Regions from separate parts of the Pseudoflavonifractor sp. BSD2780061688st1 E11 genome, predicted to be linked through region 2. Evidence: predicted binding sites of a transcription regulator. Region 2 holds the regulator's gene; each other region holds the start of a gene.

Region 1 (7,538 bases), on a different contig from region 2:
AGCCTGCGGACTGCCTCTGCCTTCTTTTCCTCTTCTTTTACTTCCCGGTACTCACAGAACATCTCCTGCTGCACACTGCCCCAGAAAACAATCCCTGCCTCCTGATCGCTTCTGTCATAAGTCCACGCATCATAGATGGCGGAAAGTACTCCTGTCATGGTCTCCGTACAGATATATCTTCGTTTCATCTTCCCACTTCCCCGATCTTCATGTCATCAAAAAGCGACAGCTGCCTGTAGGTAATCTCCCCAAGTCTCCCCGGAAGCTTCTCCCTCGGATCCAGAAGATTCCTTAAAATATAATCTTCATCCATCCGTATCGGATACATCATCTTCCCTTTGCATGTCACAAAATAAAGCGCCCGCTTCAACACAACGCCCATCTTCTTCAAATCTGTGAAATCCAGCGTTCCTGTTCTTCTTGCCCGCACAATCCGTCTGGCGGATGTATAGCCGATCCCCGGCACCCGAAGCAGCGTCTGGTAATCAGCCCGGTTGACCTCCACCGGAAAATACTCCAGATGCCGCAGGGCCCAGTCGCACTTCGGATCCAGAACCAGATTGAAATTCGGGCGTTCTTCCGATAAAAGCTCCTCTGCCGAAAAATGATAATACCGCAGAAGCCAGTCCGCCTGGTACAATCTATGCTCCCGAAGAAGCGGCGGCCCAAGGTCCGTCCTTGCAGGAAGGGCAGAATCTTCGTTCACATGAACAAACGCCGAGTAAAACACCCTCTTTAACTCAAACTTCTGATAAAGAGACTCTGCCACACGGATAATCTGATAATCGCTCTCCGGTGTTGCCCCGATAATCATCTGCGTACTCTGTCCTGCCGGAACAAACTGCGGCGCGTGCCGGTACAGCGCAAGCTCATGTGTATTCTCCTCCCGTTTCTTCTGTACATATCGCATCGGAGATAAAATATTTTTCCGGCTCTTATGAGGTGCCAGAAGATGCAGGCTCTCAGCCGTAGGAAGCTCCAGATTAATACTCATTCTGTCCGCAAGAAATCCCGTCATCCGAATCAGATCCTGAGATGCACCCGGTATTGCCTTTACATGAATATAACCCTGAAACCGGTACTGTGACCGCAGCCGGTATAAAGTCTCATAAATCAGGCGCATCGTATAGTCCGGACTTTTCATAATACCGGAACTTAAAAACAATCCTTCTATATAATTTCTCCGGTAAAACTCAATCGTAAGACGGCAGACCTCATCCGGGGTAAAGGATGTCCGCTCCACATCATTGGACGCACGGTTAATACAGTACTTACAGTCAAAAATACATTCATTGGTAAACAGGATCTTTAAGAGGGAGACGCACCGTCCGTCCGGCGTAAAACTGTGGCAGATCCCTGCTTTCTCGCAATTCCCGATTCCAGTTCCGTCTCCCCTTCTCTGAGTGCCGCTGGAAGTACATGCCACATCATATTTGGCTGCGTCAGAGAGAATGCTCAGCTTCTCATACAGCGTCTTTTCTTTCTGAATCCGAAAACAATCCACGTATCTCCCCTCCTCTTTTCGAACATATGTTCTTTTTATTATGATAGCACATACGTTCGGCATGCGCAAGGAGAAATTAAAAAACTCCATACAGGCAATGTTCTGTCTGTACAGAGTTTCTGATTATTTCCATATGCAGTTTTTCTCCAGCACTCTTACGATTTCCTTTAATCCCTCTTCGTCTTCCTCGGAAAAGCGTCCCACAAGCGGGCTGTCAATATCCAGCACTCCAATGACGTCGTCTCCGTCGTGGATCGGAAGGACAATCTCGGAATTCGATGCGCTGTCACAGGCGATATGCCCTTCAAATTCATGTACGTCGTACACTCTGAGCACCTGATCTTTCTGTGCCGCAGTTCCGCACACTCCCTGTCCCAGAGGGATCCGGATACAGGCTGTCTTTCCCTGAAATGGTCCAAGGTAAAGCGCTCCATCCTCCATCAGATAAAATCCGGCCCAGTTCAGATCCGGGAGTATCTGCCAGAGTAATGCGGACGCATTGGCCAGATTCGGAATAGGACGGCTCTGCGTCCCGGTCAGTGCATCCATCTGTTCTTTTAAAAGGCGATAATCGATCATGATTCCAACACCTGTGCTGCATCGCTTAAGTATGCATTGTTCACCTGGTCAAAGGCTTCGTTTTCCACTGCTTCTGTCAGCTTCGGATCGATCGGAATCCGGCCGAGTACCGGAATCTCCAGTTCTTTTGCAATGTCTTCAATATGACTCTTTCCAAAGACCTCGATCTTCCGTCCGCAGTCCGGGCACTCCAGATAACTGAAGTTTTCCACGATTCCAAGTACCGGAATATTCATGTCTTTTGCCATATGATATGCTTTCTTTACAATCATGCTGACAAGATCCTGCGGAGATGTCACAATTACGACACCGTCCACCGGAAGAGACTGGAATACCGTAAGCGGTACATCTCCGGTTCCAGGAGGCATATCTACGAAGAGATAATCTACGTCACCCCACATGACATCGGTCCAGAACTGAGTCACCACGCCTGCGATGATCGGTCCTCTCCAGATGACCGGGGTATCTTCTTTCTCCAGAAGCAGATTGACAGACATGATCTTCGTTCCGTCTTTTGCTACGCAAGGAAGCATTCCCTCTTCATTTCCAAGGGCCTGCTCATGGATTCCATACATCTTCGGGATCGATGGCCCTGTGATATCTGCATCCAAAATTCCCGCCGTATATCCTTTCTCAATCATCATTCTTGCAAGGGATGCCGTAACCATGGATTTACCGACTCCACCTTTTCCGCTGATGACTCCGATCACTTTTCTGACCGCTGAATACGGATTCGCCGGTTTTCTGAAATCCTTCTTCTGGCTGGTACATGTCGATGCATGAGCACATCCGGCACATCCTTCTGAAGGACAGCTTTCCTGTTTCTTTTCTTCTGCCATGTCTTTAATGCTCCTATTCCTCTACTGCTGCGATCACTTCGATCTCGCAAAGTACATTCTTCGGCAGTTCCTTCACTGCCATGCAGCTTCTTGCCGGTTTGGATGTGAAATATTTTGCGTATACTTCATTAAATGCTGCAAAATTAGCCATATCGCTTAAGAAGCATGTTGTCTTTACAACATGATCAAAATCTGTTCCTGCTGCTTTTAATACTTCGCCGACATTCTTGCATGCCTGCTCTGCCTGACCTTCAATTGTGTCAGCCTCTACTGTATCCGTTGCCGGATTGATCGGAATCTGTCCTGCTGAGTAAAATACTCCTCCTGATACATATCCCTGAGAATAAGGCCCTAATGCTTTTGGTGCTTTTTCTGTTGCTACTACTTTCATCGTCTGTCACTCCTCTTATCGATATTTACAGTGTATTACTGCATCTTGTTATAGTATAACACCTTTTCTCCTGCTTTGGCAATTGCTAGTGATTGGCTTTCCGGAAAATTTCCAGCACATCGGAAGCGTCGAGCGGGCGGAGTACGGAAAGCCGGACGGTATCATTCATCGTCGCGTCCATAGCCAGCTCTTCCAAGGCCCGTCAGGTTGTTATGGGAAAGACTGCCGCACCACATCAGCTCGCTCATGGCATCATAATCCGCCGGATTTTGAAGCGCCTTTCTTCCACTGTCGATAACGGTCCGCAGAAGTCCCTCCGCGATCTCATCCGTCATCCGGTTTTTCTGGTCCGGAATAAAATACCGTTCCAGTGTGTGCATCATGATATCCGCAATCCCGCATCCGATCTGGTATTTCGGAAGTGTAAAGGTAAGCTCCGGATTCATAATGGCAAAGGCCGGCCGGTTCAGCTCCGTTCCGAGACCCGATTTCTTCCCGATCACTTCATTGGTAAGGACCGCAGAGTCGCTTGTCTCACTTCCCGCGGCCGGAATCGTCAGCACAACGCCGACCTTTGTCGTCCTGGTCAGAGGCACTTTCTTCATCCAGATATCCCAAAGAGGAATCCCGGGATTTGCCACTCCATGGGCAATGGCCTTGGCCGTATCGATAGCGCTGCCTCCACCTACGCCCAGGATAAAATCCACCTTCTCCCGGATCCCTTTTTCCACCCCCTCTTCCGCAAATGCAAGCCCTGGATTTGGTTTTACGCCTCCAAACTCTGCATAGGCGATTCCCTCTTCTTCCAGCGACTTTTCAATCCGCTCCAGCAGCCCCGATCTTCTGGCGCTGCCTCCGCCGTATACAATCAGCGCTTTTGTCCCTCCATGCTTTTTCACTTCTCTGCCGCAGGAAACTTCTGTGTCTTTTCCAAACACAATCTCTGTCGGCACACAATATGTAAAATTCCGCATCTATCGTCCTCCTTCCAAGACTGTTTCTTAGCCTATTTTACCATAATCTTTTTCCTGCTGCCATTTCCCGGTTCATTTTTCAGAAGTATTTGAACTATCACAACAAATATGTTATCCTAAACTACAAAGATACTATATATGGAAGGAGGCACTCTGTTGAAGATACAGGAATCCGCTGAAAATTATCTGGAAACAATCCTGATGCTGGGAAAAGAAAAAGGAAATGTCCGTTCTATTGATATCGCAACTGCTCTTTCTTTTTCAAAGCCGAGTGTCAGTGTCGCCATGAAAAACCTGCGGGAGAATGGATATATTTTGATGGACAAGGACGGCTATATCGCATTGACAGAAAAGGGGCATGAGATTGCTGAGACCATTTACGAGCGTCACACCCTTCTTTCCAGCTTCCTGATGTATCTCGGCGTTTCCAGGGAAACTGCCACTCAGGACGCCTGCCGGATTGAACATGTCATCAGCCCGGAAAGTTTTGAGGCCTTAAAGCAGCATGTATACAGCCACAAGGAAATTATGGATTTAAATGATGTGAAGATGTAGTCAAAACAGGGAGGCATAACCTCCCTGTTTTTTCCTTTCTGTTTAGTTGAGGAAATTTTCAATGATGACGCCTTCCGCTTCCTCCTCATTAAGTCCAAACGTCTGAAGCTTCAAAAGCTGTTCACTGTTGATCCTTCCAATTGCCGCTTCATGTATAATCTGAGCATCCACATTTCTCGCGTCAATCTCCGGAATGGAGCGTACCTGAGCATCATTCATAATAATCGAATCACACTGAATATGGGCATGGCAGGCAGCCTTTCCGACTGCCCTCGGATGGAAGGTCTGGATGGACTCTCCCTTTGCCACGGACCGTGAAATGATCTGTGCCGAGCTTGCATCCCCGTTCATAATCACCTTCATGTTGGAGACCGCTTCCTGTTTATCGTGTGTCATCAGTTTTTCTGTCACGGTAAGACGGCTTCCCGCCTCCATGGTAATATCGGTTTCCCTTTTTGTCGAGTCCACTCCCTCGATCTGTACCGTGTCCATGGTAAAAATGGAGTTTTCGCCGACATAGATATCGGTTACCGGATTTAAGATACGGGCTCCTGTTCCTTCTCCTTCACCATAATGCTTTTCTTCGTAATGGACGGACGCATTCTTTCCGATATGGAACGTATGAATTCCGTCATGTCTTGCATCGTTGCATCCGGAATTGTGGATTCCGCATCCTGCAATGATGGTTACCTTTGCTCCATCCTCAATGTAAAAATCGTTGTAGACAACATCTGTCATTCCGGAACTGGAAACAACAACCGGAATGTGTACCGTCTCTCCGTTCGTATCTTTATCAATATAGATATCAATTCCCTGCCTGTCCTCTTTTTTGCGGATTTTGACATGCTCGCTGTCCCCGTGGCAGATGGAAATTCCGTTTTCACGCAGATTGAAGGCTCCTTCCTGTTTGAATCCTTCCCCGTCAATCATACGAAGTACTTTCTCTGTAATCTTATCCAGCATCATCTTCTTGCACCTTCTTCCTTCTTATACCGCTGCGCCCTGATTTTTCAGGCACTGTGGATGGCTGATGGCTTCTCCTGTCAGATACGGCAGAATCTCCTGTGTTGGTCCGCACTTTGTCACCTGTCCGCCGTCAATAATCATGACACGGTCCGCCATTTGAATAATCCGTTCCTGATGAGAGATCAGAAGCAGACTCTCCTTTTTCTCCGTATGAAGCTTTTGAAATTCTTCTACCAGCATGGCAAAACTCCAAAGATCAATCCCGGCCTCCGGTTCATCAAAAATGCAGAGCTTATGCTTTTTCACAAGAACCGTGGCAATCTCGATCCGCTTCATCTCGCCTCCGGAAAGAGTCGCATCCACTTCCCGGTCCAGATATTCCTCCGCGCAGAGGCCTACCCGGCTCAAAAGCCCGCAGCAGATATGCTTCGGAAGATCCGTTCCCGCAGCCAGGCTCAGCAGTCTTCTGACAGTCATTCCTTTAAACCGGGGCGGCTGCTGAAACGCAAAACCAATTCCAGCTTTCGCACGCTCATAAATCGGAAGACTCGTAATGTCCTGCCCGTCCAGCCAGATCTTCCCTTCGGTCGCTTTATAAAGCCCCATCATGAGTTTGGCAATCGTGGATTTGCCTCCACCGTTTGGTCCGGTCACAACGAGCATCTCTCCGTCTTTTACTTCAAAGCTGACATCTTTTAGTATTTCCTGCTTTTTTCCATCTTCTTCTATTTCATAAGAAAGGTGTTCTACTTTCAGCATGTTTCCCCATCTCCTTTTATCTGTTCATGATTTAGTATGCCAAAAAGATGCCGTAAAGTAAACACACATTCCTGCTTCTTTACAACATCTTTTTCCTATTTACTGCCGTCTGTCTTCAGCGCCCGCATGGCATTAAGGATTGCGATGACTGCAACTCCGACATCGGCAAAAACCGCTTCCCACATATTGGCCATTCCAAATGCGCCCAGAACCAGCACGAGCGCCTTCACCGCGAGAGCAAATACAATATTCTGGCGGACAATCCGAATGGTCTTTCTGGCAATCGCCGTAATCTTCGCGATTTTGGCCGTATCATCATCCATCAGGACAATGTCCGCCGCCTCAATGGCCGCATCTGATCCCATGCTTCCCATGGCAATTCCCACATCTGCCCTTCCAAGAACCGGAGCATCATTGATACCGTCCCCGACAAAGGCAAGTTTTGCTCTTTTTTCTCCACTGCCGCTCATCTCGTCAAGAAGCTGTTCCACCAGTTCTACCTTATCTCCCGGCAGTAGTTCTGTATAGACTTCATCGATTCCCAGCTCTTTTGCCGCTTCCTCCCCGGCCTCTTTTTTATCTCCGGTTAACATCACGGTCTTTTTCACGCCGGACTGTTTGAGAAGGCGGATTGTCTCCGGCGCCTGCTCTTTGATCGTATCGGAAATTACAACTGTTCCTTCAAATTTTCCGTCCAATGCGAGATATACAACCGTTCCGATACCCCGGTACGGCTCAAACGAGATCCCATATGTCTGCATCAGCTTCCCGTTTCCGGCAAGAAGCTCTTTTCCCCGGTAAACGGCACAGATCCCGCATCCTGAGATTTCTTTTGCATCACTGATCTTTTCCGGCGTTACATCCTTTTTTTCTTCCAGATATGCTTCCCGTATGGACTGGGCAATAGGGTGATCGGAATACGCTTCCGCCGCGTAGGCAAGGGTTAAAAGCTCCCTTTTCTTCTGCTCCGG
Region 2 (7,538 bases):
ATCAGATTCTTCCCAAACGGGGACAGGCGGATGGCAAAAAATACCAATAGACCGAAAGTAACTGTGTTCATCAGCCTTCCGAGATAGGCCATAAACAGCGGCGAATCCGTCAATATATCTGCTATTTTCACTCCGATAATCTGCGGAAGATACGATGGCGGAGCGTATAAAGCAGTGTTTGCAAATTCACAAAACTCGGTTTCTGTGGAATCCACCTTATCACCCAGATGATTTTTTACATCCCAGAGTGAAACATCTCTTGTTTCAAAATCATCCGGACATAAATCTTTCGGAAATTCTCTTCCGACCTGTACGACTTCCTGCCCATTTGCCGTGGTGACCTGTTTGTCTGAGATCAAATGGCCCTGTGACAACTCATAAATCCGGTAAAAATGATGGTCTTCATCCGGTGTATTGAAAACAGGAATGGCCAGAAACGAAACCAGACAGAGAATAATATAAATAGTGACAAAGGCCTGCTCTGTCCGGAAGGACTTTTTCCTGAACAAATAGAAACCTGCGAAAATAGTAGATCCCAGAATCAGAATCCCGGCAAGCAGAAAGAACACCAGTATTTTGGACAGTGGATCGGAAATCAGACGATAGGCCGGAGTCTCCGTGCCATCCATACTACTGACGCCGATTCTCACTCCCGTATATCCACTGCTTGATATTTCTATGGAAATCCTGTCACCTTTACAGTTTGTCAAAGCTTTTTCCAAAGGAAAATATGTGGTTTCAGAATCCGATACTTCCGAACGGCTGATCTGCCAGCCGGCTGCTTTTTTATTATTTTGGGATAAAGAGACTTTTATATCTTTTCCATTTCCGGCAGGCATCTTCTCCAGAAAAAGCTCGATTCCCTGTACAGTATCTGTCCTGCTTCGAAAAGAAACCGTATAGAGAGAATCGTCATGCATTTCACGGTATCCGGAATTTGGAGATACCTGATCGAAAACTTCTCCGAGCATTCTGGAATCGTAAAGTGTATAACAGATCGATAATAATCCAGTCAGGACAAGGAATCCCCATAAAAGAATCCATTTTCTGTATTTTGATTTTTTCACCTTGTTTACCTCTCATACTAACTTTGTGCTGCCTATCTTGATTAATAAATAGCCTATCACATTGTTGGAGTAGTTTCAAGGACTTTGTAAATAAAATATTTCTTTTTATAATGTCACATTAATATAAATGATAAATTTAATAATTCAATACTGTCTTAGTGACGCTATCAGAGCAAGTTCCTTGAAAAGGCTGTGATGGCACAGAAAAACACGGGACCGCTTTGATCCCGTGTTATAAAATAGTCTTATTATTCATTATCCAACTGTTTTTTTCTCTCATGTACGATCTCTTCAAGCCTTGTAATAAGGTCCGGTTCTTCGATCTGATCGATATAGTGTGCAAACAAGGATGGGTTATGCAGAATTTTATTTAAATCCGTTTCGATGGAATTTGTATAATCTTCCTTAGAAATAAGAGTTCGATATCTCCTTGATAATACTGTCCCGCTGTAAACAATATCCGCTACTTCAATATAATTTTTTTTAACAAGGCTTCTGAGGGCAGCCTGCACAGTATTGACATTCAGATCTTCTCTTGCTTTTACAATTTCGGATGCAATCATAGGTTCACCGGATTCCCACAATACATCCATCACTTCAAGTTGTCTTTTCTTCAATTCGCCCAACCTTATCACTCCTTACATAAATTGATCTATATTAACATCGTAGCATATTTTTGCGAGATTTCAAACAAAATTTTTTAGAAATAATGTAAAATTTTTGTGAGAATTTTGATTTATTCGCATAGTTTTGGCGATCTGACGAATTTTTCTTTCATTCTGTGACACAAAACGAAAAACGGTATTGTTAATATTAGTATAATGATGGAACTAGCAAAAACATCCGGCCAGGAAAGAATTCGTGCTTCTGTCTGAGACGCAGCTGTTGGATTTGTAAACAAGGCGCCCATTCCGTTGTTTAAATAATGCATGATGGCAGGAAGCCAGATGCTGTTTAGTTTCATATAAAAATATCCCATCACAAAACTAAGACAGATGCAGAATACAATCCGGTAAACCATTTCCTGCATTGGTGCTTCCGGGGAATAATAATAGAGCGTAAGCGGAAGATGCCACACCGCCCAGATCACACCAACAAGGACCAGCCCCTTACAGACTCCGTATCTTTTTTGCAAAAGCGGCTGCAGGAAATACCTCCATCCGTACTCTTTACTGTTCCCAAATAAATGATCAGTCCTTTTTTCTCATTCTTTTTTAACATAACGTTCCCTCCATTCTACCTTGTATAATAAGGTTCTTGTCTACATTATATAACAAGGTAGATAGAAGTCAAGATATTTATTCACTTATTTTTTTACAAAAAAGAATCAGATCGAACATATTTTCTAAACATTTGTTTGCCTTTTATACCTTGCTGTGATAAAATAGAAAAAAAGTATGTAGTCTGACAGAGACATTAAAAGCAGGAGGACATTCCATGGGTAACGGAAATATTACAGAAAAGCAATCCGAGATTCTTGAATATATAAAAGCACAGATTTTAGAAAGAGGATTTCCGCCGGCAGTGCGTGAAATCTGCGAAGCAGTACATTTGAAATCTACTTCTTCTGTCCACTCTCATCTTGAGACGCTGGAGAAGAACGGGTACATCCGGAGAGACCCGACGAAGCCGCGTGCGATCGAGATTCTGGACGAGTCGTTTAATCTGACACGCCGCGAGATGGCACAGGTGCCGATTATCGGACGTGTAGCTGCAGGAGAGCCGCTTCTGGCAGAGCAGAATATTGAAGACTATTTCCCGATTCCGGTAGAGCGCCTTCCAAACAATCAGACATTTCTCCTTCGTGTGCGCGGTGACAGTATGGTGAATGTCGGAATTCTTGACGGGGATTATATTTTAGTTGAGCAGAGACCGACTGCGGAAAATGGCGAGATTGTCGTTGCCCTTGTAGAGGACGGGGCTACAGTGAAACGGTTTTTCAAAGAGGACGGACACTACCGGCTTCAGCCGGAGAATGACGCCATGGATCCGATCATTGTTGATGAAGTTACGATTCTCGGAAAGATGATCGGCCTGCTGAGATTTATGAAATAAGGATATTGATATTACAAAAGGCTGCGAGCACCTGAGGTTCGCAGCCTTTTCTTCATCTCCTGTCAGGATTTACTTTTCCAGATCTTCCATGGAGATCGTCTTTCCATCTTTCCAGATACGTTCCAGATCGTAGAAAAGACGGTTTTCTTTATCAAATACATGGACGATAATATCTCCGAAATCGAGCAGCACCCAGTTCCCAAGGCCATAGCCTTCCCGCTGTTTTACGGTATATCCTTCTTTTGCAAGCTCTTCCTCAACGTTATCTACAAGAGCCTGTACCTGACTGTTGCTGTTTCCGTTTGCAATGATGAAATAATCGGCCAGTACACTGATTTCCGAGATATCAATGACCCGGATATCTTCGCCTTTTTTGCTGTCCAGCGCACGGCAGGCAGCGGCTGCCATCTTTTTTGATGTTTCTAATGCGTTGCTCATCCATCTTCCTCCTGTTTTTGATTATTTGTTCAGATAGTTCTTATAGTATAAATATGTCTTCTCTGTCATAGGGTCAATGGCCAGATTGCGGGTGTGAAGGTAGGCAAGGGAATCCTTCAGAATCAGATAAAGGCAGGCGTCAATATCCTGAAAAGCCAGTTTTCTGACTTCCGGAAGATTCGGTGCCTCTTTTCTTCCCGGCTCGATATAGTCCGCGATATAAAGAATCTTATCCAGCATGGTCATCTTCGGCTTTCCGGTCGTATGGCAGATGATCGCATCCAGAATCCGCTGATCCCGGACATGATATTTCGTTGCTGCCAGGTAGGCGCCAAGCTTTGCGTGAAGCAGACTCGGATTCTGACGCTCGCTTTCTGAAATCGATAAATGGTATTTCTCACAGAGCCGGATTTTCTTTTTGGACGGGATACATTTGGCACAGTCGTGAAGGAGACCTGCGATCATGGCCTCGTTAATGTCTTCATTGTAACGCATGGCCAGGGATGCACACAGATACATCACACCAAGCGTGTGCTCATATCTGTCCTGATCCAGGTATTTTTTCACTTTTTTACGCATCTTATGGATTGCATTGCTCATCTTCTATTCCTCCCTGTATAGACGATGGTCAGAAATATAGGAAGCTACATCAGACGGAACAAGCCGGCTGATGTCCTTTCCCTCTTCTACCATCTCACGGATTTCACTGGATGACACTTCAAATACCGGAGAATGGGAAAACAGAATCGTCGTTTCGTATGTGTTTTCCAGATGCCGGATCTGAGCCTCCATGGCTGCATCTGTCTCACTTAAATCGCGCTTTGCGGCAATAATGGAACAGGAATGTAAAAACCGGTCCGGATGCCGCCATGTTTCCATCTGAAAAAGGGAATCTGCCCCTACAATATAGAAGAACTCCCTCTCCGGGAAAGCGTCTTTGAAATATTCCATTGTTTCATAGGAATAGGAAACCGTATCCTTTTCCACTTCATAAGGCTGAAGGGAAAAATGCGGCTTCCCGCTGATTGCAAGCTTTACCATTTCCAGACGGTCTCCCATCCCTGCACCGGTCTTTTCCGGCTGCTTATGCGGGGGATTACCATTTGGCATAAACCAGATTTCGTCAAGACCGAACTCATCCATCACATGTCCGGCAAGAATCAGATGTCCGTTATGAATAGGATTAAAGGTTCCTCCCATGATTCCTGTCTTCATCTGGCTACCTCGGAAGTTCGATTTTCTTTTTCTCTTTTTTGCCCTCTTTGTAAAGGACGATCTTTTTGCCGATGACCTGCACTACCTGAGAGTGAGTGCGCTCAGCAAGCATCTCCGCGATTTCACGCGGATCATCTGCACAGTTTTTCAGAACATTGATCTTGATCAATTCTCTTGCTTCCAGTGCTTCCTGTACAGCACCGGTCAGTTCCGGCGTCATGCTGAATTTTCCGATCTGAAGAATCGGATCCATAGTCATGGCAAGACTTTTCAAATATGCTCTCTGCTTTGACGTCATGTGTATATTCCTTTCTGTTTTTCACTCTATTCCTATTTAAAATACTCAAAACTCAGTCCGTACATCCGGATTGTGTCGCCTTCCTGAACACCAAGCTCTTCCAGTTTTTCCAGAATACCGGCTTCCTTGAGGAAGTTCTGGAAGAAGCGGAATCCTTTCTCGGAATCGAGATTGGTATATCCAAGCATCTTTTCGATCTTCGGTCCTTCTACTACAAAGACACCGTCTTCTTCTTTCTCCACTGTGTACGGAAGATCCGCAACCAAAAGCTCGTCCTCCGGGAAGAACTCCTGCGCAAAGGTGATCGGTTTGGAATCCAGCTTTTTCAGTTCGTTATTCACATACCATAACAGATCCTGAATTCCCTCTCCTGTCACGCCGGAGATGGCAAACACCTTATATCCTTTTGGCTCGAACTCAGCCCGGATCCGCTCTACCGGATCTTCATCACCTTCGTAGATCAGATCGGTTTTATTTGCCGCAATGACCTGAGGGCGTTCGGAAAGTTCTTTATTATATTTTTCAAGTTCACCGTTGATTTTGTAGATATCCTCGATCGGGTCTCTGCCTTCACTTCCGGCAGCATCCACCACATGAATCATCATCTTTGTACGTTCGATATGGCGGAGAAACTCGTGTCCAAGTCCTGCTCCAAGTGAGGCACCTTCGATCAGTCCCGGAATATCCGCCAGGACAAATCCCTCTCCGTCTGCCAGATCTACAACACCCAGGTTTGGCGCCAGTGTCGTAAAGTGATAGTTAGCGATCTTCGGGTTCGCATTCGTTACTCTGGACAGGAACGTGGATTTTCCGACATTCGGGAAACCGAGAAGTCCTACATCGGCAATGACCTTGAGCTCCAGATTCACCCAGAGTTCCTGGGCCGGCTGTCCCGGCTGTGCATACTTCGGAACCTGCATGGTGGAAGTTGCAAAGTGCTGGTTTCCAAGACCGCCTTTACCGCCTTTTAAGATGATCTGCCGGCGGTTGTCACCGGACATATCAGCTACGACCTTTCCGGTCTCCGCTTCTCTTACGATCGTACCTTCCGGAACACGGAGGACAATGTCTTTTCCGTTTGCTCCGTGGCAGCGCTTTTTCTTGCCGTTCTCACCCGGTTCCGCACAGTATTTACGGCGGTGTCTGAAATCTACGAGCGTATTCAGGCCGTCATCGATTTCAAAAACCACGTCGCCGCCCTTGCCGCCGTCGCCGCCGTCCGGGCCGCCGTTTGGAACATAAAGCTCACGGCGGAAGCTAACGTGTCCGTCGCCGCCTTTTCCTGATTTTATAAAAATTTTTGCTCTGTCTGCAAACATGTTTCTTTCCTCTCAAAAAAGTGTTACAGCTTGTTTCTACTACATTATATAAAGAAAAGGTGTAAAAAACAAGGCTTCAAACCGACCAGATTTGAAGCCTTTGTATGTTCTTCGATTCATAACATCAGCAGATGACTACTCAGCTACCGGGTATACAGAAACCTGTTTCTTGTCTCTGCCCTTTCTTTCGAATCTTACGATACCGTCAGATGTAGCAAATAATGTGTCATCTCCACCGCGTCCAACATTTACACCCGGATGAATCTTTGTTCCGCGCTGTCTGTAAAGGATGTTGCCGGCTTTGACGAACTGTCCGTCTGCTCTCTTGGCACCAAGTCTCTTGGACTCGGAATCACGTCCGTTCTTTGTAGAACCAACTCCCTTTTTATGAGCGAAAAACTGAAGGTTTAATTTCATCATGGTTTACACCTCCCTGAATCTCAAATCAATATATTTTCTGTACTCTTCATCTTCTGCCATATTCTGAAGTCCCAGAACCATGGCGGAAAACAGTAATGCCGCTTCCTTCGATGGAGAATGTAAAAACCGGTAATCGATCTTTCCGCTCTCATCATCGGCTGTGACAGAAGCCTCGTCCTGAGTGAAGGCCTCAATGGAATTGACCGTGTTGATCACAAGCATTGACGCAGCTGCACAGACGATGTCTTCACCTGCCGGAGCGTATCCGGCATGTCCCTCTGTCAGGAAACCGACATACTCATTTTTTGCATTTTGATAAACCGTAATCTTAATCATTTTGATTAAGCGTTGATTTTTTCAATCTTCACAGCTGTGTACTGCTGTCTGTGACCGTTTTTCTTGTGGTAGCCTGTCTTCGGTTTGTATTTGTAAACGACAACTTTTTTCGCTTTGCCGTCTCCAAGTACAGACGCTTCTACAGTTGCACCTTCCACTGTCGGATTACCGATCTTCAGTCCGTCATTGCTCACTGCAAGAACCTGATCAAATGTGTAAGTCGTACCAGCTTCTGCTCCGAGCTTTTCTACCTTAATGATATCGCCTTCAGCTACTTTGTACTGTTTACCACCTGTTGCTATAATTGCGTACATATGGCACCTCCTATTATCATTACTCGCCAGCTTCGGTGTCCTTAAAAAGAAACTTTGAAACCTCGCTGTGCGGCAT
Region 3 (7,538 bases), on a different contig from region 2:
AGACAATTCCCGGCTCTTCCGCATAGTCCAGTGCCCCCGCCGGAATTTCCAGCGTATAGCGGTCCAGTGCATTCCGGTACTGCCGCACCATGACCAGTTTCCCGTCCTCTGTAACCGGAACAACTGCGGCAGCCCCTTTGTGCTTGATGAAATCCCACTCTGCTGTATTTCCATTTGCAAATTCCATATGATCGGTATATACATCCAGAATTGCTCCTTTATATTTCAGTTCTCTTCCCACACGTCTGATATTCTCACTCATCATTACCGCCTCCTCATGATAAAAGAATCCCTGACCTACTTTTCAGTAAATCAGGGATTCTTACGTTTACATTATCGACTCTAATATCTATTTTGCATAATCCGTGACTCTTGACTCCCGGATTACATTTACCTTAATCTGGCCCGGATATTCCAGTTCGAACTCAATCTGTTTTGAAATCTCTCTCGCCAGTAATACCATATCATCGTCTGATATTTGTTCTGGAACTACCATAACGCGAATCTCTCTTCCCGCCTGAATAGCAAAAGATTTATCGACACCTTTAAACTGGTTTGCGATATCTTCCAACTGTTTTAACCTGTTTGTATATGTTTCCAATGTTTCACGTCTTGCACCCGGACGGGCTGCTGAAATCGTGTCAGCCGCCTGTACAACACATGCAACCAGTGACTGCGGTTCCACATCTCCGTGATGTGCCTCTACCGCATTGATAACAACTGCTGATTCTTTATATTTTCTGCACAGATCCACACCGATCTGAATATGTGATCCTTCCACATCGTGATCGATAGACTTTCCAATGTCATGCAGAAGTCCGGCTCTCTTTGCCACACGGACATCCAGTCCGATTTCTCCTGCAAGAAGTCCTGCAAGCTGTGCCACTTCGATAGAGTGTTTCAGCGCATTCTGTCCATAGCTTGTACGGAATTTCATACGTCCAAGCAGACGGATCAGTTCCGGATGGATACCGTGTACGCCGACTTCCAGCGCAGCAGCTTCTCCTTCTTCCCGGATCATGGACTCCACTTCTTTCTGTGCCTTTTCAACCATCTCTTCAATTCTGGCCGGATGAATCCGTCCGTCTACAATCAGCTTTTCCAGTGCAATCCTTGCGACTTCACGCCGGATCGGATCGAAGCCGGAAAGTACGACTGCTTCCGGTGTATCATCGATAATCAGTTCGACACCAGTCAGTGTCTCAAGTGTACGAATATTTCTTCCCTCTCGTCCAATGATACGTCCCTTCATTTCATCACTCGGAAGCTGGACTACCGAAATCGTCGTCTCTGCCACGTGATCCGCAGCGCACCGCTGAATCGCATTGACTACGTACTCTTTCGCTTTCTTTCCTGCTTCTTCCTTGGCCTGATTTTCCAGCTCTTTGATCATTCTGGCTGAATCATGCTTCACATCGTCTTCAACAGTTTTTAACAGATATTCTTTTGCCTGTTCGGAGGTTAGTCCTGAGATTCTTTCCAGTTCCTGTACTCTTTGTCTGTTTAACTCGTCCGCTTTCGCTTCACGCTCTTTGATCTGCTCTTCCTTCGCTGCAAGATTCATTTCCCGATGTTCGACCGCGTCAGAACGCTTGTCTACCGCTTCTTCCTTTGCAAGGACGCGTTTTTCATAACGCTGAAGCTCTGCCCTGCGTTCCTTTGTCTCTTTTTCCAGTTCGTTTTTGGTCTTGATCGATTCCTCTTTCACTTCCAGAAGGGCTTCCTTTTTCGTCGTCTCAGCTTTTTTCAGTGCATCATCTATGATTTCTCTGGCTTTACTCTCTGCATTTCCAATTTTGGATTCCGCATTTTTTTTCAAGTTCGAAACCGTCACATTGTAAGTAACTGCTGCTGTTACGACAAGCGTAATCACTACTGCAACGATAATATAGAAAATTTGCACAGGAGCACCTCCTTATTTAATTTTCATTGTACAATTACAACACTTAAATTTTATACTGTTTTAACAAATATGTCAAGCACAGACTCTTTCCTTTCGTTGAAATCGCGGAATCCCCGCACCGGAAGATCTTTCGGCTTTTCCGGAATTCCCGGCTAATCTTCCGGAAATTCCAGATTCAGCGCTTTTTTTATCTCTCCGTAGGAAAATCCTTTTCTTGCAAGATAAGCATACAGTTTCTGTTTTTCCTCCACAGAGGCGCGGGAAGGGTCATAATGTTTTTTTCTCAGAAGGTGGCGGAGCGCCTCGCCGGAATCGCTCTCCTCATAGCACCTCTCCATCATTTCGTCTACAATCTCTCCATCTATTTTCTTTCCGGAAAGCTCTGCATAGATTTCCCGTCTGCTTTTGCGTCCTTTTCTGGAAAGAATAAAACTCTCCGCATATCTTCTGTCATCCACATAGCCGAATGACTTTACATAGCGGACAGCCTGATCCACTGTTTCCTCCGGAAAATCCTGGCGCAGAAGACGGTCCCGCAGTTCGCTCTCGGTCCTGTCCATACTTTGAAGAAGAGACATTGCCTTGCGCTTTGCCCTCTTCAGTACAATCTCCGATAATATCGTTTCTATCTGATCCTCTGTCACAGCTTCCCCGTCTTTCAGATGGCAGGAGGACAGTTCGCTTTTGTATAATACAAAAGCGAACTGTCCGTCCAGATAAATCCGAAATTTTGTCTTTGTAACCGGCTCAATCCCAACCTGTCTCATCGCTTATTCTTCGCTTTCGGCCTCTTTGCTGCCGTTATCCGCAGCTTCCTGCCCCTGTCCTGCACTGCCGTCCAGTCCATAATGAGCGCGTACTTTCGCTTCAATCTCATCCATCACTTCCGGATGCTCTCTTAAATAGCCCTTCGCATTCTCACGGCCCTGACCGATCTTGTTTCCCTCATATGCATACCATGCTCCGCTCTTATTGACGATATCCAGGCCTGCTGCCAGATCCAGCACATCTCCCTCTCTGGAAATGCCTTTTCCGAACATGATATCGAACTCCGCCTCTTTAAACGGAGGCGCAATCTTATTCTTTACAACTTTGACTCTGACATGGTTTCCGACCATCTCTCCTCCCTGCTTGAGGGTCTCTGTCCGTCTGATGTCGAGACGGATCGAGGAATAGAATTTCAGCGCACGTCCTCCTGTAGTCGTCTCCGGGTTGCCGAACATGACACCGACCTTCTCACGGAGCTGATTGATGAAAATCACAACGCAGTTTGACTTGCTGATGACAGGAGTAAGCTTTCTGAGCGCCTGGGACATCAGTCGTGCCTGAAGTCCGACATGGCTGTCTCCCATATCTCCCTCAATCTCCTGCTTTGGAACAAGAGCCGCTACCGAGTCAATGACAACAATATCCATTGCCCCGGATCTGACCATCGTCTCCGTAATCTCAAGCGCCTGGTCTCCGCTGTCCGGCTGGGAAATGTAAAGCTCATTGATATCCACGCCGATATTCCCCGCATAAACCGGATCCAGCGCATGCTCCGCATCGATAAATCCTGCAATTCCCCCTCTTTTCTGCACCTCTGCAATCATGTGAAGGGCAACTGTCGTCTTACCGCTTGACTCCGGTCCGTAAATCTCTACAATACGCCCCTTTGGAACGCCGCCGAGTCCAAGGGCGATATCCAGACTCAGCGCTCCTGTCGGAACGGTCTCAACTGCCACCTGTGCCTTCGGATCTCCGAGACGCATCACCGTTCCTTTTCCAAAATCCTTTTCCAGTTTGGCTATCGCGGCCTCAAGGGCCTTCTTTTTATCTTCATTATTTGTCATACTCTGATCTCCTTTTTTGAATCCGAACAAATGTTCGCCTGTGATTTTAATAGTAACCGATTCTTATTTTGTTGTCAAGCTGATTTTTGAGTTTTGGCAGAAATGCCCGGACCGGAAACAAGACAGAATGCCCGCCACAGTCCGGCTGCGGCAGGCCTTTCATAAAAACAGATCATATTCCTATTTCATCTGTCTGACTCTCTCCTCTACTTCCGCGGAGAAATTCAGAACTTTTCTGGAGTATGTTTGATTCATATACCGGGATGTAAGCATGAAATCCGCAGTAGCAAGATTATTGGCTACCGGAATATCATATACGACCGCAATTCGAAGAAGCGCCTTGACATCCGGATCATGCGGCTGTGCTTCCAGCGGATCCCACAAAAAGATCATAAAGTCAATGCCACCTTCTACGATCTTTGCTCCAATCTGCTGATCCCCTCCGAGGGGACCGCTGTTGTACGCGCGCACCGGAAGCCCCGTTTTTTCCGCAATCAGTCTGGCTGTCGTCCCGGTACCGCAAAGAAAGTGATTTTTCAGAATATCTTTATTCTTATCGCACCAGTCCACCATTTCTTTTTTCTTTCCATCATGCGCCACCAGTGCGATATGTTTCTGCTTTCCAATTTCAAAATCTACATACTGCTTTCCCATTGTGTTTCGTCTCCTTTCCCGATCCGTCATTCCTTCTTTGTCCCGTCAACGAATTTCTCTTTTATTATACAATATTTCTCCGGATTCTCACAGTAAAATTTCACAGGTTACTACTGTTTTTCTACAACTTCGCCCTGTTTTTTGTAAATACTTCCGGCCGGCACATAACCCCTCACCATGGAAAGCGGGTAAATATTTGTATTTCTTCCTACAACCGTCCCCGGATTCAGGACACTGCCGCATCCTACCTCCACATTGTCTCCGAGCATGGCGCCGAACTTTTTCAGTCCGGTCTCGATTTTACCCTCCGGTGTACTGACTGTTGCAAGTGTCTTGTCAGATTTCACATTGGATGTGATGGAGCCGGCACCCATATGGGACTTGAATCCAAGGACAGAGTCGCCGACATAATTGTAATGAGGCACCTGAACCTTGTTGAATAACACAACATTTTTCAGTTCTGTAGAATTCCCGACTACTGCACCTTCTCCTACCAGCGCGTTTCCACGGATAAATGCACAGTGCCGGATCTCAGCGTCTTTGCCGATGATTGCCGGACCGTTAATGTATGCACTTGGAGCCACCTTTGCAGACTTTGCAATCCAGATGTTCTCGCCTTTCTTTTCATACTCGTCCTCCGGCAGTGTGTTTCCAAGTTTTATAATAAATTCCCCGATTTTCGGAAGGACTTCCCACGGATAGGTCACTCCCTCAAAAAGTTCTCCTGCGATCGTCTCGTTGAGATCATAAAGCTCCTGTACTGTTAATTCTTTCATATTGTTCCTCCTTCTATGACTTTTTCATTGATTTATAATAAGGGGACACCTTATCGTAGCAGGTTTTCAGCTGGTACTGATTGTTCAGTCCGACTACGCCGTTCGTCCTGACCGCGATAAAATGTTCCAGTTTCTGCATATATTCTTCTGAGGTGATCTGCCCTTCAGCCACCAGGGTCAGTCCCTTTTCCCAGCTGGCCGTCAGCTCCGGATTCAAAAGGGAGCGGATCGAATGATCCACCGCATCGTAAATCAGCTCTCCCATCAGCGTCGGAGTGATCACCTGGGTCTTTTTATTAAGAGATAAGTATTTGATATGAATCAGCTTCTTGAGTATTTCCGCCCGCGTCGCACTCGTTCCAATACCGCTTCCTTTGATCTGGGCCCTGAGCTCTTCATCCTCAATGAGCTGTCCGGCATTTTCCATGGCAAGAATCATGGAACCGGAGTTGTACCGCTTTGGCGGCGATGTCTCGCCTTCTTTGATTTCAAATCCCTTCACCGGGATCCGGTCTCCCTTCTTCAGCTTCTGAATCCGGGCAAACAGCTCCGCATCCGGAATCGTCTCCTCGTCCTCCTCTGACTTTCCTTTCTTATTACCCGGAATGCCCGTCACTTTATAAAATCCTTCCTCCGTCAGAATCTTAAAGCCGGAGAAAAAATGCTCTCCTCCCAGCACCATTTCCAGTGATAGTTTCTGGTACACTGCAGGCGGGTAGAAAATCGAAAGGAAACGCCTCACAATCAGATCATATACCTTCGCACCGGTTGCAGATACGGACTTCAGCGCCGGAAGTCCCTGCCCGGTCGGAATGATGGCATAGTGATCCGTAATCTGACTGTCATTAACATATCTCGTCTTTTCCAGTCCTTTGTGCGTCCGTTCCCTTGCGATAAACCCAAGCAGTTCTGCCGTAGGTTCATATTTCGCAAGCCCGTTCAGATTTTTGTGAATCTCTTTTGCCACCGCTGTGGAAAGGACTCTCGCGTCGGTACGAGGATAGGTGACCAGCTTCTTTTCATACAGCTCCTGCACAATCCGAAGGGTTTCATCCGGACTGATCTTGAACCGTTTCGAGCATTCATTCTGCAGTTCCGCCAGGTTGAATAACAACGGCGGATTTTTCTTTTCTTTCTTTTTTTCCACGGAAACAAGCGCGCCCATCCGGTCGCTGTCCATCAGCTCATCGATCAGCTCCTGTGCTGTTTCCCGGTCTTTGAACCCGTTTTCCCGGTACAGCTTCGGAGACATCTCATAACGGGACCCTTTGACTGCTTTCCATTCTCCCTGGAATGCGGCCCCGTCCGCGTCCATATTCGCAAGCACACGGTAAAACGGGGTTTTGACGAACTCCCGGATCTCCCGTTCTCTTCTTACCACCATCCCAAGCACACAGGTCATGACCCGGCCCGCCGAGAGCACCACAAAGTTTTTATGTAAAAATCCGGCAATGCTGTTCCCGTATTTCAATGTCAGAATTCTGGAAAAATTAATTCCCATCAGATAGTCTTCCTTGGCCCGCAGGTAAGCGGAAGCGGAAAGATTATCGTAGGCTGACAGATCTTTTGCCTCCCGGATTCCCCGCAGGATCTCTTCCTCTGTCTGGGAATCAATCCAGACACGCTTTCTCGTTTTCCCTTTTACTTTTGCCATCTGCTCCACCAGGCGGTAAATATACTCCCCTTCCCGCCCGGAGTCCGTACAGACATAGATCGTATCTACATCCTTTCGGTTGAGAAGTCCGCTTACGATGTCAAACTGCTTCTTCACATTCGGAATCACCTCATACTTGAATTCCTTTGGAAGAAACGGGAGGGTGCTTAGACTCCATTTTTTATATTTCGGATTATAGGCCTCCGGATAGCTCATTGTCACCAGATGCCCCACGCACCATGTAACAATGCTCTCATCGGATTCCAGCCATCCGTCCCTCCGCTTCATATTCTGTTTCAGCGCCTTTGCAAACTCCTGCGCCACACTCGGCTTCTCTGCTATGTAGAGAGATTTCCCCATATTTACAATCTCCTTCTTTTACCTGCGGAAGATACGAAGCAGAAAATCAAGAAACGGCCTTTTTGTCTGTTTTTTCACCCTTGCCGCCTCCTGCACTGCTTCCTGCATGAACACCTCCTGGGCATCAACCGGCTGTCCCGTCTGTTCTTTCTTCCGGTAGTTGCCGGATGAATCCAGCGCCCTCGCCTTTACATTGTCCTCAAGCATAACCTGAATCATATGATTCAGCCTCTCCCTCACTTCAGGATCGTAAACAGGACATGCAACTTCCACACGCTTTTCTGTATTTCTTGTCATCATATCGGCCGAACCGATATACATTTTTTCTGAACTTCCCCTTCCAAAAATGAAAATTCTTG

Evidence for each region. Region 2 encodes LexA, which represses DNA repair genes until DNA is damaged. Its sites were predicted from a motif close to CNAACANNTGTTNG; they were not measured.
Region 1: a site for LexA is predicted at 1,524-1,537, ahead of FGQ85_RS04485 (putative DNA modification/repair radical SAM protein). Genes of this name have one in related genera too.
Region 3: a site for LexA is predicted at 3,759-3,772, ahead of recA (recombinase RecA). Genes of this name have one in related genera too.

What each region holds. Positions count from the first base shown of each region.
Region 1 covers NZ_SPHM01000006.1:104,200-111,737, reverse strand. Annotated here, with positions in the region: gene FGQ85_RS04490 (TIGR03915 family putative DNA repair protein) at 1-188, opposite strand, end outside; gene FGQ85_RS04485 (putative DNA modification/repair radical SAM protein) at 185-1,504, opposite strand; gene FGQ85_RS04480 (GAF domain-containing protein) at 1,628-2,083, opposite strand; gene FGQ85_RS04475 (Mrp/NBP35 family ATP-binding protein) at 2,080-2,922, opposite strand; gene FGQ85_RS04470 (RidA family protein) at 2,936-3,313, opposite strand; gene FGQ85_RS04465 (iron-containing alcohol dehydrogenase) at 3,475-4,287, opposite strand; gene FGQ85_RS04460 (metal-dependent transcriptional regulator) at 4,444-4,842, shown strand; gene FGQ85_RS04455 (SufD family Fe-S cluster assembly protein) at 4,885-5,805, opposite strand; gene FGQ85_RS04450 (ATP-binding cassette domain-containing protein) at 5,830-6,567, opposite strand; gene FGQ85_RS04445 (heavy metal translocating P-type ATPase) at 6,663-7,538, opposite strand, start outside.
Region 2 covers NZ_SPHM01000049.1:2,608-10,145, forward strand. Annotated here, with positions in the region: gene FGQ85_RS15895 (DUF2142 domain-containing protein) at 1-1,067, opposite strand, end outside; gene FGQ85_RS15900 (BlaI/MecI/CopY family transcriptional regulator) at 1,316-1,693, opposite strand; gene FGQ85_RS19050 (hypothetical protein) at 2,154-2,288, opposite strand; gene lexA (transcriptional repressor LexA) at 2,505-3,122, shown strand; gene rsfS (ribosome silencing factor) at 3,192-3,560, opposite strand; gene yqeK (bis(5'-nucleosyl)-tetraphosphatase (symmetrical) YqeK) at 3,582-4,160, opposite strand; gene nadD (nicotinate-nucleotide adenylyltransferase) at 4,164-4,775, opposite strand; gene yhbY (ribosome assembly RNA-binding protein YhbY) at 4,780-5,073, opposite strand; gene obgE (GTPase ObgE) at 5,106-6,392, opposite strand; gene rpmA (50S ribosomal protein L27) at 6,528-6,812, opposite strand; gene FGQ85_RS15945 (ribosomal-processing cysteine protease Prp) at 6,816-7,148, opposite strand; gene rplU (50S ribosomal protein L21) at 7,154-7,462, opposite strand.
Region 3 covers NZ_SPHM01000012.1:34,961-42,498, reverse strand. Annotated here, with positions in the region: gene FGQ85_RS07315 (NUDIX hydrolase) at 1-262, opposite strand, end outside; gene rny (ribonuclease Y) at 350-1,903, opposite strand; gene FGQ85_RS07305 (regulatory protein RecX) at 2,056-2,670, opposite strand; gene recA (recombinase RecA) at 2,674-3,735, opposite strand; gene FGQ85_RS07295 (methylglyoxal synthase) at 3,916-4,389, opposite strand; gene FGQ85_RS07290 (UDP-N-acetylglucosamine pyrophosphorylase) at 4,500-5,165, opposite strand; gene FGQ85_RS07285 (DNA topoisomerase) at 5,179-7,179, opposite strand; gene ppk1 (polyphosphate kinase 1) at 7,198-7,538, opposite strand, start outside.